Regions from separate parts of the Vibrio sp. Vb0937 genome, predicted to be linked through region 3. Evidence: predicted binding sites of a transcription regulator. Region 3 holds the regulator's gene; each other region holds the start of a gene.
The links. Region 3 encodes CRP, which controls carbon source genes, mostly activating them, when cyclic AMP is high. Its sites were predicted from a motif close to TGTGANNNNNNTCACA; they were not measured.
Positions count from the first base shown of each region.

Region 1: a site for CRP is predicted at 1,142-1,157, ahead of ectA (diaminobutyrate acetyltransferase). Genes of this name have one in related genera too.
Region 2: a site for CRP is predicted at 1,171-1,186, ahead of recB (exodeoxyribonuclease V subunit beta). Genes of this name have one in related genera too.

Region 1 covers NZ_JAWOTK010000006.1:15,686-17,962, reverse strand. The annotation lists gene R7P67_RS10845 (BCCT family transporter) at 1-943, shown strand, start outside; gene ectA (diaminobutyrate acetyltransferase) at 1,258-1,794, shown strand; gene ectB (diaminobutyrate--2-oxoglutarate transaminase) at 1,815-2,277, shown strand, end outside.
Region 2 covers NZ_JAWOTK010000004.1:192,068-194,344, forward strand. The annotation lists gene recC (exodeoxyribonuclease V subunit gamma) at 1-977, shown strand, start outside; gene recB (exodeoxyribonuclease V subunit beta) at 1,305-2,277, shown strand, end outside.
Region 3 covers NZ_JAWOTK010000026.1:30,029-32,305, forward strand. The annotation lists gene R7P67_RS19860 (DUF1338 domain-containing protein) at 166-957, shown strand; gene crp (cAMP-activated global transcriptional regulator CRP) at 1,094-1,726, opposite strand; gene R7P67_RS19870 (phosphoribulokinase) at 1,967-2,277, opposite strand, start outside.

The DNA of each region.
Region 1 (2,277 bases), on a different contig from region 3:
CGATATTCTTGCAGTGGTAGCGACGGTTTTTGGTTTAGCAACATCGCTAGGCTACGGTGCATCTCAAGCCGCAACGGGTTTGAACTTCCTGTTTGATGTCCCAATGACCAATACCACGCAGGTTATATTGATTATTGGTATTACTGCGCTCGCTTTAATCTCTGTTGTGGCTGGACTCGATAAGGGCGTGAAAATCTTATCTGAAATCAACATGGGTCTTGCAGCGCTGCTATTGCTATTTGTTATTGTTGTTGGCCCGACGATTGCGATTTTAACTGGTTTCTTCGAGAACATCGTTTCCTATGTGGCTAATATCCCTGCCTTATCTATGCCATTTGGACGAGAGGATGTGAATTACTCTCAAGGCTGGACGGCGTTTTACTGGGCGTGGTGGATTTCTTGGTCACCATTTGTGGGTATGTTCATCGCACGTGTGTCTCGCGGTCGTTCAGTTCGTGAGTTTATTATTTGCGTTATTCTTATCCCATCTTCAGTTTGTGTGTTATGGATGACGGCTTTTGGCGGTAACGCAATTAGCCAATACGTTAATGATGGCTACGAGGCGGTGTTTAACGCAGAACTACCTTTAAAACTTTTTGCCATGTTAGATGTTATGCCATTGGCTGAGATAACATCTTTTGTCGGCATTATCTTAGTCGTGGTGTTCTTCATTACCTCTTCTGACTCAGGATCACTGGTTATTGATACTATTGCTGCGGGCGGTAAGGTCGATGCACCAACGCCACAACGCGTGTTCTGGTGTACGTTTGAAGGTTTGGTTGCGATTGCATTGATGTTGGGTGGTGGTCTAGCTGCTGCTCAAGCAATGGCGGTGACGACTGGTTTACCGTTTACTATTGTTTTACTTGTTGCAACGGTATCTTTGATAAAAGGTTTGATGGATGAACCTCGTCCAAAGGCGGTTTCTAAGAAATCAAAATAACTAGTATCAGCAGTTAAATTATTGATAAAAGCGGTATGCGAAAGCATGCCGCTTTTTTTTGGATTTCTATTTTTCTCTGAGAAATGAACAGCATGGAAAACGGTCTTATTCTGGTTGTTTTTTGTACTGTGCATTTAGGTGACTATTTAATAAATTAGACCTCGAACTATTTTAACTTTTGGTTAATAGGTTTATTTTTGTGATTTGAATCACAAAAATACCGATAAAAAGGCGGATTATTTGATTTTTAGTCGCGAGGGATGCCCATAATAAAAAGGAAATTTAATTAGACCTCAAAGGATATGTATTTTCACATGATCACATCAGCACCTTGGGTCCTTTATCCAGAGATTGGAGAAGACTCAAGTAAAAAATGGATTTTTCGTGAGCCTAAAATCTCTGATGGTGACGACATTTACAGCTTGATTGCAGACTGTCCTCCATTGGACATGAACTCATCTTATTGCAATTTCCTACAGTCTACGCATTTCAGCAAAACCAGTATTTTGGTTGAGCAAAAAGGCGAAATCGCAGGTTTCATTTCCGGTTATCAGAAACCAGACGAGCAAGACGTTTTATTTGTCTGGCAAGTTGCAGTCTCACCTCGCTTTAGAGGTCATGGTTTAGCATTCCGCATGTTGAAAGAACTTCTCACCCGAGAGGAATTAGGCGGTGTTAAATCGGTAGAAACTACCATCACGGAAGATAATAAAGCCTCTTGGGCACTGTTCAAAAAGTTAGATGCGATGAACGGCAATTCTGGCCAAGTAAGCACATTTTTGGATGAAGAAGCCCACTTTAAAGGCAAACACGATACAGAATATTTGTATCGCATTCCTCTCAAACAATAGGAAATAAAAACGGTCTCATCATGGATATTTTCAAAAAGCAGGAATCCAACGTACGCTCATATTCAAACAATTTCCCGGTCGTTTTTCGTAAAGCGAAAGGCTGCTGGCTAGAAACAGAACAAGGTGAACGATACTTAGACTTCCTTGCTGGAGCGGGATCTCTAAATTACGGCCATAACAATCCAGTACTAAAACAAGCGTTGCTTGAGTACATTGAAATGGACGGTATTACTCACGGTTTGGATATGCACTCAGAAGCGAAAGCATCGTTTCTGGAAGCGTTGGATACTTACATCCTTAAACCAAGAAACTTGGATTACAAGGTTCAGTTTACGGGCCCAACAGGTACTAACGCTGTTGAGGCGGCATTGAAGCTGGCTAAAAAAGTAAAAGGCCGCGACAGCGTCGTTGCGTTTACTAACGGTTTCCATGGTTGTACTGCTGGCGCACTGGCTGCAACGGGTAACCAGCATCACAGACAAG
Region 2 (2,277 bases), on a different contig from region 3:
GAGCGACGTTCCCACTTGAGCTCGACTTAGTCGAGTTGCAACGTTTCTGGCGCTTACCTGTGCAGTATTTTTTCAATCGTCGTTTAAAAGTAATCTTTGAACCGCCACTACCGGTGATGGAGGACGACGAACCCTTTGTTTTAGGTGGTTTGGAGAGCTATCAAATGCGTGATGAGCTGTTAGAAACCTTGCTTGAAACGACATTGATGCAGCCAGAGAAAAAAACAGAGGTACTTAAACACTTTATGAGTCAACAGCGCGCGCAAGGCAAACTGCCGGTGGGGGCGTTTGGTGATATCGAATTTGAAACTAACCGAGTTCAGGCGGAAGAGCTGGTGGATAAACTGGCGTTTTTATCTGGTGCGCCTCAAGACGATTTGGAAATCGACCTGACGTTTGATTCCTTGTTTGAGCGAAATGAAGGCGAAGAGAAAAACGTTCGCCTAACAGGTTGGCTGACTCAATGCTACCAATCCGGTTTGATTCGCTATAGAAGCGGTAAGATTCGCTCGCAGGATTACCTTGCTGCGTGGATCGATCACCTTGCCATGTCGGCGTCGGGTCATGCTAAGAAAACTCACATCATTGGTTACGATCGTAAAGAAGGCGCGCTGCATTTGATCTACCCAGAAATTGCCGATGTGCAGTATGCCAAACAGCTACTGACTGAATTAGTTCGCTTATTTTTCGAAGGCATGACTAAGCCTTTGCCTTATTTCCCGAAAACGGCGTTGGCTTGTGTTGAAGCGGGCTTTAGCCGCGGTCAGTGGGTCGATGACGAAGAGAAATCTTTGAAGAAAATGGCTGACGCATTCAATGATGGCTTCATGAGCCCGGGCGAAGGCAGTAATGCGTACATCTCTCGAATTTGGCCTGCTTGGAATGATGAGTTGGCCTCAGAAGTTCGTTTGCTGACAGCATTAGTACTGCAAGGTGCGCGCTTAGCGGTTCAAGACGCTGATGATGTAAAAGCGTAATAAAGACAGCTGGATAAAGAGAAGGAAGAGTAGGGTGGCCGCCAGAAAATCATTATTTTTTGTAGGGCGTTCGCTGTACGGCCACAAGGTCAGAGGGACCATGATACTTTTGTTTAATTCATTTGAGTTGTGCCGCCAAAAAGGTTTGGCTTATCTCGTGGGGCGCATACTAACGGTACGTCTTATGGATAACCGTGAGAAAGATCTCACAAAGCTCTAAATTATCCAACTTGTTAAACATATTAATAGAATTTTTAACTATAGATCACATTTATTAGGTGATACGTCCTAGTAAATAATCCGGAGAGATTCAGCGTTATGGATCAAATGTCAGGTGCAGAGTGTCCTCTACATACGTTAGACCGCACAGAGCAACCTCAACCAACGCCACTAGAACCGATGACGTTTCCTCTGCACGGTGCGAGGTTAATCGAGGCATCAGCAGGTACAGGTAAAACCTTCACTATTGCAGGTTTATATCTGCGTCTTTTGCTTGGTCATGGCAGCGCGGAAACTCGACATCGCGTACCGCTTACGGTCGACCAAATTCTGGTTGTAACCTTTACCGAAGCGGCAACTGCGGAATTACGCGATCGTATCAGGGCAAGAATCCATGATGCGCGAATCGCGTTTGCGCGTGGACAGAGTTCCGACCCGGTGATCCAACCTTTGCTTAATGAGTTTGACGATCACAAGCAAGCCGCAGAAATTTTATTGCAGGCAGAGCGTCAGATGGACGAGGCGGCGGTCTACACCATTCACGGTTTTTGCCAACGTATGCTAACGCAAAATGCGTTTGAATCTGGCAGCCGATTTAATAACGAGTTTGTGACCGATGAAAGTCACCTAAAAGCGCAAGTTGTAGCCGATTACTGGCGCCGCAATTTCTACCCGTTGCCATTTACCTTGGCTGGGGAAATTCGCCAGCTATGGAGCTCTCCATCTGCGTTGTTGTCTGACATCAGCAATTACTTAACCGGCGCGCCGTTAAGCCTTTCTGTTCCAGCAATGAAAGGCAGTTTGGCTGATCTTCATACTGAAAATTTGAAAAAAATTGATGAATTAAAAGCACAGTGGCGAGAAAGCCAAGATGACTTCTTGACGCTGATTTCAGATTCAGATATTAGCAAACGCAGCTACACCAAAAAGTCTCTGCCGACGTCGTTGGAGGCGGTAAACGCTTGGGCAGCAACGGAAACCACAGGTTACGATTATCCAGACAAGCTGGAGAAATTCGCGCAAAACGTCTTGTTGGAAAAAACACCGAAAGGCAGTGCGCCGCAGCACGCGGTATTTGAAG
Region 3 (2,277 bases):
AGAACACGAAAAGTGAGCAAAGACTCGGAAAAGCGTGTTGACTGACTGGCATTTACCGTCACAGGTTGATGGTTGCTCGTTCATTATTCTGGACAACTTTTGTTGTGAACGAGCAGCCAACTTCCGCTTACCTTTAAACTCTACATCTCGTAACAAGGAGTCGTTATGACGCCCGATGTGTTATTTGAATCGCTATGGCAAGATTACATTCAACGTCTTTGCCCTTCGGCTGCTAAAGTGCATCAGCTGCTTCAAGAAGATGAGCCTCTGATTAATGATCATATAGCTTTACGTACCTTCAATATCGCGCCTCTTGGTATTGAAACTCTAGCTAAGCCATTTGTAGCTATTGGTTACAAGGCGTGTGGTGATTACGTTTTCGAAAGCAAAAAGCTGGTTGCTAAGCACTATGAGCACCCAGATCCGAAGCAACCTAAAGTCTTTATTAGTGAGCTAAAAGTTGAAGAGTGCTCGTCTGAGCTACAAGAGATTGTGAAAAATTTGGTGGCACAAGTCGATGCTGACAAGCTGAACGATAGCGCATTCTTACATGGTGGACGCTTGTGGGATTTAAGCTTTGCTGATTACCAAACGTTGGCTAAAGAAAGTGAGTACGCATCTTGGCTTGCGGCGCATGGTTACGGAGCAAACCACTTCACGGTGAGCGTTAACCAGCTCAATGAATATGAAGAAGTGAAGCAGGTAAACGATCATCTGCGTACCGCTGGGTTTACCATTAATGAAAATGGTGGTGAAGTGAAGGGCACTCCTGAGGTGTTGCTAGAGCAGTCATCGACCATGGCAGATAAAGTAGCGGTTCGTTTTAGCGAAGGCACTGAAATTATCCCTGGCGGTTTTTATGAATTTGCTAAGCGCTATCCGATGGAAAATGGTGATTTGTACCCAGGTTTCGTGGCCGCTTCAGCTGACAAAATCTTTGAAAGTACGAATGGCTAAGTTTTAGGGTTAACCTGTTAAGCTTACTCATTAGTGTTCGCTGCACCCTATCTCATTTGGTCATGAGTAAATAAAAAGCCACCAATGTTGCCATTGGTGGCTTTTATAATTTTGTTCGTGTCACTCTAGTTCGAGATTAACGAGTACCGTAAACCACGATGGTTTTACCGTGAGCAGAGATTAGGTTCTGCTCTTCTAGCATCTTCAAGATACGACCTACTGTCTCACGAGAACAGCCAACAATTTGACCGATTTCTTGACGAGTGATCTTGATTTGCATGCCGTCTGGGTGAGTCATTGCGTCTGGTTGTTTTGCAAGGTTCAGAAGCGTCTGAGCGATACGACCAGTTACGTCTAGGAACGCCAGGTCACCCACTTTTTGGCTAGTTACTTGAAGACGACGAGCCATCTGCGCAGAAAGACGCATTAGGATGTCTGGGTTTACTTGGATAAGCTGACGGAACTTCTTGAAAGAAATTTCAGCAACTTCACAAGGAGATTTAGCACGAACCCAAGCTGTGCGCTCTTGGTCTTCCTCGAATAGACCAAGTTCACCAATAAAGTCTCCTTGGTTTAGGTAAGAAAGGATCATCTCCTTACCTTCTTCGTCTTTGATAAGAACCGCAACAGAACCTTTAACGATGTAGTACAAAGTTTCTGCCTTTTCGCCCGCGTGAATTAGCGTGCTCTTTGAAGGGTACTTATGAATATGACAGTGTGAAAGAAACCACTCTAATGTTGGGTCGGTTTGAGGTTTACCTAGAACCATAATATCTCACTTCCTCTGCAGGGTACGCTTGCGCTATCCATATTTTAGCTAAGCCTGAATTAGGCCTACTAGAATAAGAGCACTTTTTATATGCTGCAAGCTCTCTTGTGTTTCGGTAAGAAATAGTATCCTTTTTCGAAAACGATTTCTTGATTTTAATCGTGCCATGATTGAGATTTTGTAAGCAAAACTGTGCACATGATCACGGTATGAAAAGTAAACATCTTCGCTGGCAGGTTTTTAGCCAATTTTCCCTGTTTCGATGAGCTGTTGTAGGATAGGCCGAACTATGAGCTCCATTGCAAAGCTCATCTTACCGCCGGGTACGACAATCGTGTTGTGGCGTGACATGAATGAGCCATCAATCATGGCCAGCAGATATGGGAAGTCGACATTCTTGATACCGCGTAGGCGAATCACCACAAAACTCTCATCCAAACTAGGGATGCCTTTTGCATTAAGTGGGTTGGAAGTATCAACGGTCGGTACGCGCTGGAAGTTGATGTGAGTACGAGAAAACTGCGGAGTGATATAGTTGAGGTAATCGTCCA